2 regions of the Wenzhouxiangella sp. XN24 genome follow, and region 2 is predicted to be linked to the other one. Evidence: predicted binding sites of a transcription regulator. Region 2 holds the regulator's gene; the other holds the start of a gene.
The links. Region 2 encodes sigma-54, which starts transcription at its own class of promoters, with help from an activator protein. Its sites were predicted from a motif close to TGGCANGNTNCNTGCTT; they were not measured.
Positions count from the first base shown of each region.

Region 1 (5,534 bases), on a different contig from region 2:
ATGAGCAGCGCTGCCGGAGCTGCCAGTGGAAGGTAGTAGTGGTGCAAGATGGCTCCCCCGGGACATCAGGACGTTCGGCGCAGGAATTTACCCAGAAAGCCAGCGGTATAAAAATGCATTGTTTCTTCTTTTACGTTCGTTATTATCGAACGATATGAAGACACTGAACTACAATCACCTGCGCTACTTCTGGGCTGTCGCGCATGACGGCAATCTCACCCGAACGGCCGGCCGGCTGAACATCACCCAGTCGGCGCTTTCAGTGCAGATAAGGAAGCTCGAGGATCGCCTGGGCCACGCGCTGTTCGAGCGCCGGGGGCGGCAGTTGCACCTGACCGAGGCGGGGCGCATCGCACTCGACCACGCGGATCAGATATTCGCCGCGGGCGAAGAACTCATCGGTACCTTGAGTGATGCCGGCAGGACCCGGAATGTCTTGCGCGTCGGCGCCCTCTCCACGCTGTCGCGCAATTTCCAGATAGATTTCCTGCGCCCCGTGCTGCGGCGAAGCGACGTCGAAGTGGTGCTCCGCTCTGCTGGCGCGACGGAACTCATGAGCGCGCTCGAGACACTCAGCCTCGATGCGGTCCTGACCAACCAGGCGCCCATGCGCGACGCACTGACGCCCTGTGTGGTGCATCGTGTGGCCGAGCAGCCGATCAGCCTGATCGGCACGCCTGCGCGGCTCGCGGATGTCGGCAACGTGGGTATCGCGGCCCTGCTGGCGGCGCACCCGGTCGTGCTGCCCACGCAACACAGCATCATCCGCTCGGGCTTCGACGCGCTTACGGGCCAGCTGGGTATCCGCCCGGAGGTCGCCGCCGAAGTCGACGACATGGCGCTGATGCGCCTGCTTGCCCTCGAGGACGTGGGTCTCGCGGTGCTGCCCCAGATCGTCGTCAAGGACGAGCTCGCCTCGGGCCTGCTCGTGCGCGCGGCGCACCTGCCGGATATCGTCGAAACGTTCTACGCGGTCACCATCGAACGCCGTTTCCCGAATCCTCTGCTCGGCATGCTGCTGAATCGCAAAAACGCAGTGGAAGCCGATGGGGTCTGACCTCCATCGGACGGGGGCACCTGCTCGCTTGCCGATCTTCGCACGCATTCACCGATTGACACGCGGAGCCCTTCAGGCACGCTGTGCGGCATGTCATGGCTTTCGCGAGGAGCGCTCAGCCGATGTGCCGTTTTGTCTTCTACATGGGCGAGTCGCTTTCGGTCGCCGACCTGGTCACCCGGCCCGAAAACTCGCTGATCAACCAGAGCGTGCGCGCCCGGGAGCGCCCGGAGCCGCTGAACGGAGATGGCTTCGGCCTCGCCTGGTACGTGGACGGCGAGACGTCCCCTGCGCGGTTTCGCTCACTGACCCCGGCGTGGAGCAACGCCAACCTCGATGAGCTGGCGCGGGTGACGTCCAGCCGCTGTATCCTGGCGCATGTGCGGGCCGCCACCAGCGGCAACTTCGAGGTGTCGGAGGCGAACTGCCATCCGTTCCGTCATGATCGCTTCGCCTTCATGCACAACGGCCACATTCCGGCTTTCCAGCAACTGCGGCGCAGCCTCATGGGGCGATTGAGCGACGCGGGCTTCAACAGCATCCGCGGGACGACCGACACCGAGCACGTGTTCGCGCTCGTCTCCGAACACCTTCGTGGCCGGGAGGACCAGGGCTCCTGCCAGTCACTGGCTGCGGCGCTCTCGGCTGCGGTGGCGACCGTGCGCGAACTCATCGACGCGCATGCCCCGGGTTCTCACTGCTACCTGAATTGCGTGCTCACGGACGGTGCGCATGCCGTCGCCTGCCGCTACAGTTCCGACCCCGACTATATCGACAGCCTGTATTACAACCGCGGCGGCAATTACCGTTGCGACGGAGACAGGTGCTGGATGGAGCCGGACACGGGCGACGTCCGCGCCATCCTGGTCAGCTCGGAACCGCTGAACAAGTCGGCGCAGTGGGAGCCCGTGCCGCGAAATCACATGGTGCTGATCGAGCGCGACCTGGGCCTCGAGCTGCAGCCGATCTAGCGAGGCGCCTTTTTAGCGAGTCGGCTTCGAGTAATCCCGCTCTACCGAGGGATCGAGCTCCTTTGCCCGTTTCTCGCCGGCCTTCTCGGCCTTCGCCATTTCCTCGACATCGCCCTCGCCCGCTTTCCTGGCGGCGTCCTCGACTTTGCCGGACTCGACGTATTCCTTTGTCTTCTCGTTGTAGCGCTTTGCAGACTCGCGATCGCCTTCGCCCTGGTTTTTCGGCTTCTCGCCCATGTGAACCTCCTGTTGAACTGGCAGCTGCGCGAACCGGATGTTCGCGCGATTCTCTGTTGAAACTAGTAAGAATCCTGCAGCTTCGCCAACACGGCCTCGCGTTCGCAGCTTGGGCCATTGGGAGGACCACCGACGCGGCTAGGATCGACTGATTGCATGACAGATCAGACGAACGGCGCGGGGAGGAGCGCGGGGCCGTGATCAGAAATGTGACGGGCGTGATGTCGATAAAACTTACATATTCGCTGCACCAGCGCGAGTGCCGGGACCGCAATCCATTGGTTTTAATATAAATAACTGTATTGGCATGAATTCTGCAGTTGTGCTCGTACGATTCGATAGCGAGAGGATTTCGCAGTGTATGTACTGAAGAACAAGGCAACGATGCTGCTGGCTGGCCTGGCGTGCTTGATGTTGTCGGTGGTGGCCAATGCAGGCCCGATCGAATACACGAGCTACAAGCTCAAGTACGGCACGAGCGGTGCGCCGACAGGTACAGTCACGTATCCGGCGGACCCGGGTACGGCGACGACCCCACGTATTTACGCTGGTGAACTCACGTTCAATATCCAGGGCGGCGGCACATTCGACGGCTTTTGCATCGACCTTTCGACGACGCTGAAGTCCAGCGGTTCCTACGAGGTCGAGTCCGCTGGTGGTCTCGATCTCAATGCCCTGGGCGTCCTGTTCGAAAAGTTCTACAGCGACTCAGGAATGGGGAAAGCCAACTCGGCGGCTTTTCAGCTTGCTATCTGGTCGATCATCTATAGCGAGAGCCCGGACGTCATCATGTCAACCTTCGACCCCTCAGTGGTGCAAAAGGCTGGCGACTATCTCACCGGCATAACAGGCAACAAGGCCAAGGGCCTGTACGCATTCTCGATCTACGATGCCGAGGGGAACCAGAACATGCTGACCTGGAAGGTCCCCGAGCCTGGCACGCTCGCCTTGCTGGGCGTTGGCCTGCTGGGTGCCGGCATGATGCGCCGGCGCCGCGCGGACTGATCTTCTCAGCGGACAGCGAAAACGGCGCCCGCGAGGAAACTCGCGGGCGTTTTTATTTGCGGAAGTGCAACCCTGGGAAGTGCAACCCCGTGAGCGCGGCCCAGGCCAGCCCCGGGGGATTCCGGCGGCTCGCGAGAGACGCTCAGCTTCGCCAGTGGCGCTTCGCCCTCGCAGCTCAGGCGCTCGAAGTCATTGCCGAGACGGACGAGCCTGCTCGATAGCCGCGCGCGCTGCTTCGGCTCCATCAGCGCAAAGACTTCCTCCAATGCAGCCAGCGTACGTCCGCGGTTGGCCTCGATCGCCTGGCGATAACTTTCCGGCCAGACCGATGAGGGCTCGAGCAATGCGGCGACTTCCTGCTCCAGGAAGGCGCGATCGTCCCGCCGTGCGAGCGCGCCGGCAATCCGGTCGCGCCAGTACACTCGCTGTGCCAACTGGTAGGTCCGTGTCGGTTCCAGTTCGCGGGCCCAGCGCTCGAGTCGATCGCGTTGTGGCGCGTTGATCCGGCCCATGAAGCGCCGCAATCCCCGTTCCATCCCTTCGGCGCGCTGCTGCGCCCACTGATCCGTGGAGTCACTCTCGATTTCATCCCGCAGTTCGGCGATGCGATCGTCCAGGGACGACAGCACCTCTTCGACCTGCTGGTCATCCAGCGAGGTTGCGAGTTCCACCAGGACGGGCTGGATCCGCTGTGCGAGAGTCCGGCCGAACTCGGCGAGGCGCTCTCCGTGCTCGGCCAGGCGCTGTTGGTCGAGCCGATCGGCCAGGAGATCGAGCCGCGCCTCCTCGATCCAAGCCTGGTAGTCATCCAGTTGCGTGGCGCAATGCCAGAGTTGTTGCGCTTCGATGACGTCGCGAAGCAGCGTGCGCTGCGCTTCGTCGAGAGAAACCTGCTGATCGACCCAGCGCACCGTGAACCAGTCGAGGTTGTCGTAGGCCAGGCGCGTGCTGCATCCAACGAACAATGTCAGGCCCAGCACCAACAGCAACACCCTGCGTAAATCGATCATGATCGATGTGACTGTATCTGTAACCGCCGAAGTGTTGTCACCTGCTACGGAAATAATCGGCAGTGTTTCGAGATGCCATTGCAGGCCGTCCTCGTGGCAACTTCGTCATAAGCACATTCTCCTTCTACAAGGTTCGATAAAACGGAGGGCGGCGGTTGCTTGTTTCCGTGCGGATGAACCGGCGGTGCACGAGAGTAAGAAGCCCAAGCAACGTCGGATTATTTTACAGACTTCATCGGATTGCGCCACGAGAGCCAGCTTGTTTTTATAAAAAACAGTAACTTAAATATTCGGCATGAGATTTGCATACTTGAATTTGGACATGCAGTTAGCAACTTGATTCATTTCCATTGAAATGCGGGACAAAGGGAAAAACCATGTTGAAATCAAGATTTATAGCCTCCGTGGGTACTGCCGCGCTTTCCCTCGGCATGGCAGGGACTGCCCAGGCTGGCCTCATTGACTTCACGACCGGCACGTGGGAAACGGCTAATCCTCAGACTGTCGCGGGAGTCCAGGTTACGCTTCTGGCGTTCGACAGCGACAACGACCCCACCGCTTTCACCGAGAGCAATTTTGACGGGGAATCTGCTCAATGCGGTCCGCTCGGCCTGGTCTGCAAGAGCGATGGCATTGGTATCGGCGATGACGAAGTTACGTTTGGAGACGGCGAAAAGACTCAAGTCGAGCGGCTGCAAATCAAGTTTTCGAAGCCGGTGGATATCGCGTCCATCATCTTTCTCGATCTTTTCGGTGCGGACAGCACGACCGACGACCCCGCTGAACGGGTTCAGTTCCAGGTCAACAGCAGTGGCGCCGGGGGTGGTTACGATGGCACCGCTTCGGACAAGACCGGGTTCTTCGTCGGCGATACGTCGAACGTCTTTCTGACTTCGGGGACGTTCAATCCGCAGTCCTTCATCGGCGTGACCTCGATCGAATTCTTCGCAGACACTGCGAAGCTCAGCAGCCCGAGAAACAGCGACTTTGCCCTTGCAGGCATTAAGATGGCCTCGGTGCCTGAGCCCGGCACACTGGCCTTGTTGGGTCTCGGTCTGGCCGGCGTTGGATTTGCCAGGCGCCTTCGGCCGCGGTAGCACCTCGGAACAAGTCTTGTGGACTGAAAAAGGCGGCTCATCGAGCCGCCTTTTTCTTGTACGAGTAGCGTTAGCCCGTTGGCGAGGCGCGGTAACTTCGGTCAAGGTAAACGCAGTATGCCATCCGGCAGAAGCGCCGTGGCCAGCATCACCTCGT
Region 1 is NZ_JAAMFG010000034.1:334,551-340,084, reverse strand. It holds gene G6032_RS09270 (proton-conducting transporter membrane subunit) at 1-47, opposite strand, end outside; gene G6032_RS09265 (LysR family transcriptional regulator) at 155-1,057, shown strand; gene G6032_RS09260 (class II glutamine amidotransferase) at 1,180-2,028, shown strand; gene G6032_RS09255 (hypothetical protein) at 2,041-2,265, opposite strand; gene G6032_RS09250 (PEP-CTERM sorting domain-containing protein) at 2,623-3,270, shown strand; gene G6032_RS09245 (DUF6279 family lipoprotein) at 3,276-4,280, opposite strand; gene G6032_RS15490 (PEP-CTERM sorting domain-containing protein) at 4,658-5,377, shown strand; gene G6032_RS09235 (hypothetical protein) at 5,479-5,534, opposite strand, start outside.
Region 1: G6032_RS09250 (PEP-CTERM sorting domain-containing protein) is a predicted target of sigma-54. The motif match lies at 2,569-2,585, and genes of this name have one in related genera.

Region 2 (5,534 bases):
GCGCACGCCGAGGTGCGCGCCGCCAGCACCTGGGTCGCGACGCAGCCGGGCGGCCGCGGCGCCGTGCGGGAGTTCTGCGAATTCCTGCTCGGGGCGCGCTGAGGTGCGCGGCGGCGGACGGATCTGGTTCGTGCTGCTCGCCGGCCTGGCCATGGGTGCATGGTGGCTCAACCAGCGCTTCACGGAGGCGCCCGCCCAGATCGAGGAGACTCCGGCCGGCGACGGCTTCTACATGACCGAAGCGCAGATAACGACTGCGGGCCCTGACGGCCTGCCGCAGTACCGCCTGATCGCGCAGGAAATCCGTCAGCGTTCTCTCGACGGACCGACCCTGCTGAACGACGTCCGGGTGGAGTACAACGTCTACTCCCCGAATCCGTGGCTGCTGACCGCGCCGGAAGGCGTGCTGTCCGCGGACCAGGACCAGCTGCAGCTCTTCGGCGGCGTCAATGTGCTCAGCGAGTCCAGCGACCACGACTCGACATCGCTGACCACCGAGCGGCTGCGGATCGACATCCCCGCCAACATCGCGCGCACCGACGCCCCGGTGGAACTGACGGTCGGGCCGCAGCAGGTCACGGCCGTCGGCATGGTCGCTTACTTGCTGGAGGAGCGGCTGCAGTTACAATCCGAGGTCCATGGTCGCTTCCTCCCCTGATTCCCGCCGCCGGCCCATCGCGCCGACGCCCGCGGGCGCCCTCGCGGCAACGCTGGCAGCCGCGCTGGCGGTGTTCGGCGTGCCTGCCGCGCTCGCCCAGCAGGAGGAAATCAATCTCGAAGCGGCCTCGTCGGACTTCGATCGCCGCAACGAGCGCCTGGTATTCCAGCAAGTGCGCATTCAGCAGGGCGACATGGTGATCTCGGCCGACGTCGCGGAATCGCGCGATCTCGACTTTTCCGACGGCAGCTGGCTGTTCCGCGGCGACGTCCGTATCAGCAGCCCGATGGGCGAAATCGAATCGGAGCGCGCCACGGCGAGCTTCATAGATCATCGTCTCGCTGCGGCCACCGCCGAAGGCGCGCCGGCACGCTTCACGCGAACGCTGCCCGAGCCTGAGCCGCGGGTGGTGCGGGGTACGGCCAATCGCATCACCTACGACCTCTCCGAAGGCATCCTGGAGCTGTCGGGGCAGGCGGCGTTGCGGGACGGCCTGCGCGAAGTCAGCGGTGGCCGATTGCTCTACCGCATCGCCGAAGACCGGCTCATCGCCAGCGCCGACGATGAAGGCAGCGAACGCGTCCGGATCATCATCACGCCGCCGGGCGACGCGGAGGAAACGCCGGGCGACGATGTTCCCGGCGAGGCGTCCGGGGATCCCGACGAACCGCCGCCCGACGAACCGCCGCCCGACGGGACGAGTGCGCCATGAGAACGCTGCGCGCCGAGGGCATCTCCAAGCGCTATCGCTCGCGGCAGGTGGTGCGCGACCTGTCGCTGTCCATCTCGAGCGGCGAGGTGGTGGGACTGCTCGGGCCGAATGGCGCCGGGAAGACCACGGCGTTTTACATGATCGTCGGGCTCGTGCCCTGCGACAGCGGCCGCATCCTGCTCGACGACACCGAACTCACGGCCTTGCCGATGCATCGCCGGGCGCGCCTCGGCGTCGGCTACCTGCCCCAGGAGGCCTCGGTGTTTCGTGGGCTGACGGTGGAACAGAACGTGCTCGGCGTGCTCCAGACACGCAAGGACCTCGACACGCTCGGTCGGCGACAGGCACTGGAAGAGCTGCTCGAGGAACTCAATATCGGCCATATCCGCGACGGCAAGGGCCTGAGCCTTTCCGGGGGTGAGCGCCGCCGGGTCGAGATTGCCCGCGCGCTGGCCGCCGAGCCCGCTTTCATCCTGCTGGACGAGCCGTTCGCCGGCGTCGACCCGATCTCCGTCATCGACATCCAGCGCATCATCGGGCAGCTGCGCGACCGGGGCATCGGTGTGCTGATCACGGATCATAACGTGCGGGAAACACTCGGTATTTGCGGCCGCGCTTTCATCCTCAACGCCGGCGAGGTCATCGCGTCCGGCACTGCAGATGAGATACTGGCCAACCGGCAGGTTCGCGAGGTCTACCTCGGCGAGCACTTCCGCCTGTGATGACCGTTCGATGATGAAGCAATCGCTACAACTCAAACTCGGCCAGCAGCTGACGCTCACGCCCCAGCTGCAGATGGCCATCCGGCTGCTGCAGCTGCCGGTGCTCGATCTGCAGGCCGAACTCCGCGAGGCGCTCGAGAAGAATGTCATGCTCGAGATGGACGACGGCCTGGAACTGGCCCCGGCCAAGGGCGAGCAGAAAACGCCCTCGGATGCATTGCGGGAAACGCCTGCGGCGCAGTCCGCCGAGAGCGGCACGGACACGCCGGAACGGTTCGATGACGATGTGTCCTACGCCGACGTGTCGGATTTCGGCTCGGGTTACAGCGGCTCGGGGCAGGGTCGCGGCGACGGCGAAGACCAGCGGGATTACGCTGACGTCAGCGGCAGCTCCCTGCGCGACCACCTGATCGCACAGCTGGATGTCGCCTTCCCCGAGGGCGACCGGAAATACATCGCCACGATGCTGGTCGATGCGATCGACGACGACGGTTACCTGACGGAAAGCCTCGAGGACATCTGCACCAATCTCGCGCCCGAACTGGTCACCGACGTGGACGAGGTCGAGCGCGTGCTGGCCTGTGTGCAACGCTTCGACCCGCTCGGCGTCGGCGCGCGCGACCTCTCGGAGTGCCTGTTGCTGCAGCTCGCGCCGTTCGCACCGGACACCCCGGACCTGGAACTGGTGCGCCGCCTGGCCTCCGAATGCCTCGTGGAGCTCGGTGAGCAGGATTACGCAACCATACGCCGGCGCCTTGGGTGCAGCGTGGAACAGCTCGAACATGCAGTGGCCTTGCTGCGCTCGCTCAACCCGCGCCCCGGCGGCGCGGCCGACACCCGTCCGCCGGAGTACATCGTCCCGGACGTTTTTGTGCGGCGCGACGAGTCGGGCTGGCGGGTCGACGTCAACCCGGCCATCGCCCCCCGGCTCCGGGTGAACGCAGCCTATGCGGGCAGCCTGGGCCGGGGGGGCGAGTATTCGACGCTGCGGACCCAGCTGCAGGAAGCCCGCTGGCTGGTGAAGAGCCTGGAAATCCGCAACGAGACGCTCATCCGCGTGGCGCGCGCCATCGTCTCCCACCAGGAACAATTCCTCGAACGTGGCGAGGAAGGCATGCGGCCCCTGGTGCTGCGCGAGATCGCCGACGCGCTCGAGCTGCACGAATCGACCGTGTCCCGCGCCACGACCGGCAAATATATGCATACGCCGCGGGGGGTCTACGAATTCAGGTACTTCTTCTCCAGCCAGGTATCCGGCAGCGACGGGGAGAGCATTTCGTCCACGGCCATCCGTGCCCGGATCCGCAAGCTCATTGCCGAAGAGGACCCCGCCAAGCCCCTGTCCGACAGCGCCCTCACCCGTGCACTCGTGCAGGAAGGTATCGAAGTGGCGCGCCGCACAGTCGCCAAGTATCGGGAATCCATGGGATTTCCGTCATCGAACGAACGCCGGCGCGTGACCATCCGCTAGGTCGAAAACCGCTTTCCACGGCGAAAAACCCTCCCTAGCCAGCGTAGCAAGCCAGCCACTAGAATAGGATTGAAACAAGAGCCGCCGTCCAGGACGGTTCCAACACTCCGAAGGAGTCCATCATGCAGATCAACTTGACCGGTCACCACGTCGATATCACCGAGCCGTTGCGCGATTACGTGCATAGCAAGATGGACAAGGTCGTCCGGCATTTTGACAACCTGATCGATGTCCATTGCGTCCTCACCGTCGAGAAGCTCCGTCACCAGGCCGAAGCCACGCTGCGCGTCGCGGGCGACACCCTGCATGCGGCCGCGGTGGAAGAAGACATGTATGCCGCGATCGACGGCATGATCGACCGCCTCGACCGCCAGGTTCGTCGCCACAAGGACAAGCTGACGGATCACCACAACGGGGCCGGGCGCCCGCGCAGCGCCTGAGTCCACGCCCCCTCCACCCCGGTGCCCCCATGACCTTCCAATCCCTCCTGCTGCCCGGCCGCGTGCTCTGCAACGTCGAAGCCCGCAGCAAGAAACACGCGCTGGACGTGCTCAGCGAACTGCTGTCCTCCGCGACCGATATCGACCAGGGCGATGTGTTCCAGAGCCTCATCAAGCGGGAAAAACTCGGTTGCACGGCCATCGAGAACGGCATCGCGATCCCCCATGGACGGCTGCCCGATCTCGAAGAGCCGATCGGGGCTTTCCTGAAGCTGTCGCGCCCGGTGGATTTCGACATGCCCGACCGCGAACCCGTCGACCTGATCTTCGGCCTGCTCGTGCCTGCGCCGGCGGACAATGCCGGCTGCCATCACGAGGAAGTCTCGCTGGTGGCGACCGCGTTTGCCGACCGCACGCTGGCGACCGCCCTGCGGGGCGCCACTTCGAGCCGGGCGATCTACGAACTGCTGACCGCGCCGGACCCTGCGCGACGGGCCGCCGCGTCATGACCAGCGGGCGCTGACGATGGAACTCGTGATCGTCAGCGGCCTGTCGGGTTCCGGCAAAAGCGTTGCGCTGGCCATGCTCGAGGATCTCGAGTGGTACACGCTCGACAACGTGCCGGCGCGGATCCTCTCGATGGTGGTCACCGAACTGGTCGAAGGCGACGATGCCAAGTTCAACCGGCTGGCCATCGGCCTGGATACGCGGCCCCGCCCCGAGGACCTGCCGGTGACCCGCAGGCTCCTGGCCGATCTGCGCGAACGGGGGATCCACTGCCAGCTGGTGTTCCTGCATGCCTCCGAGCCCGTGCTCGTCCAACGCTACCTGGATACGCGGCGCCGGCATCCCCACACCCCCGACGACGACGGCGACCGGACGCTGGCCGAAGCGATCCGCTTCGAACAGAACCTGCTCGCACCGCTGGCCGAGTCGGCGGACTTCGTGCTGGACACGAGCACGATGAGCGTCCACGAGCTCCGCGACCTGGTGCGCGACCGGGTGGCAAAGCAACCGCGCAACCAGGTCTCGCTGCAGTTCGAGTCCTTCGGCTTCCGCCAGGGCATTCCCAAGGACGCGGACTTCGTCTTCGATGCCCGCTTCCTGCCGAATCCCTACTGGGAACCGGCCCTGCGCGCCCTGACCGGGCGCGAGGCCGGCGTGGTCGATTTCCTCGCGGCCCGCGCCGAAGTCCAGGCCTACCTGGATGACATCACGCGGTTCCTGGGCACCTGGCTGGGCCACATCGAAGCGGCGAACCGCAGTTACCTGACCGTGGCGATCGGCTGCACCGGCGGACGCCACCGCTCCGTGTACCTGGCCGAACGCCTCGCCGAACGTTTCCAGGACGAGTTTCCCGGCGTGACGGTGCGGCACACCGGGCTGGAACGGCTGGCCAGGAGTGCGATGGCGCCGGGTTCGCGGAATCCGTAGCATCGCGTCGCGCGAAACCTCGTACCTGCTCCTTCGAAACAGGACAAGATCATGAACCGACTGCCGTCTTTCGCCCTTGCGCTGCTGCTTTGCGCGA
Region 2 is NZ_JAAMFG010000021.1:201,542-207,075, reverse strand. It holds gene G6032_RS02335 (HAD-IIIA family hydrolase) at 1-102, shown strand, start outside; gene lptC (LPS export ABC transporter periplasmic protein LptC) at 104-658, shown strand; gene G6032_RS02325 (LptA/OstA family protein) at 639-1,370, shown strand; gene lptB (LPS export ABC transporter ATP-binding protein) at 1,367-2,092, shown strand; gene G6032_RS02315 (RNA polymerase factor sigma-54) at 2,103-3,563, shown strand; gene raiA (ribosome-associated translation inhibitor RaiA) at 3,686-4,003, shown strand; gene G6032_RS02305 (PTS sugar transporter subunit IIA) at 4,033-4,512, shown strand; gene rapZ (RNase adapter RapZ) at 4,529-5,437, shown strand; gene G6032_RS02295 (peroxiredoxin) at 5,489-5,534, shown strand, end outside.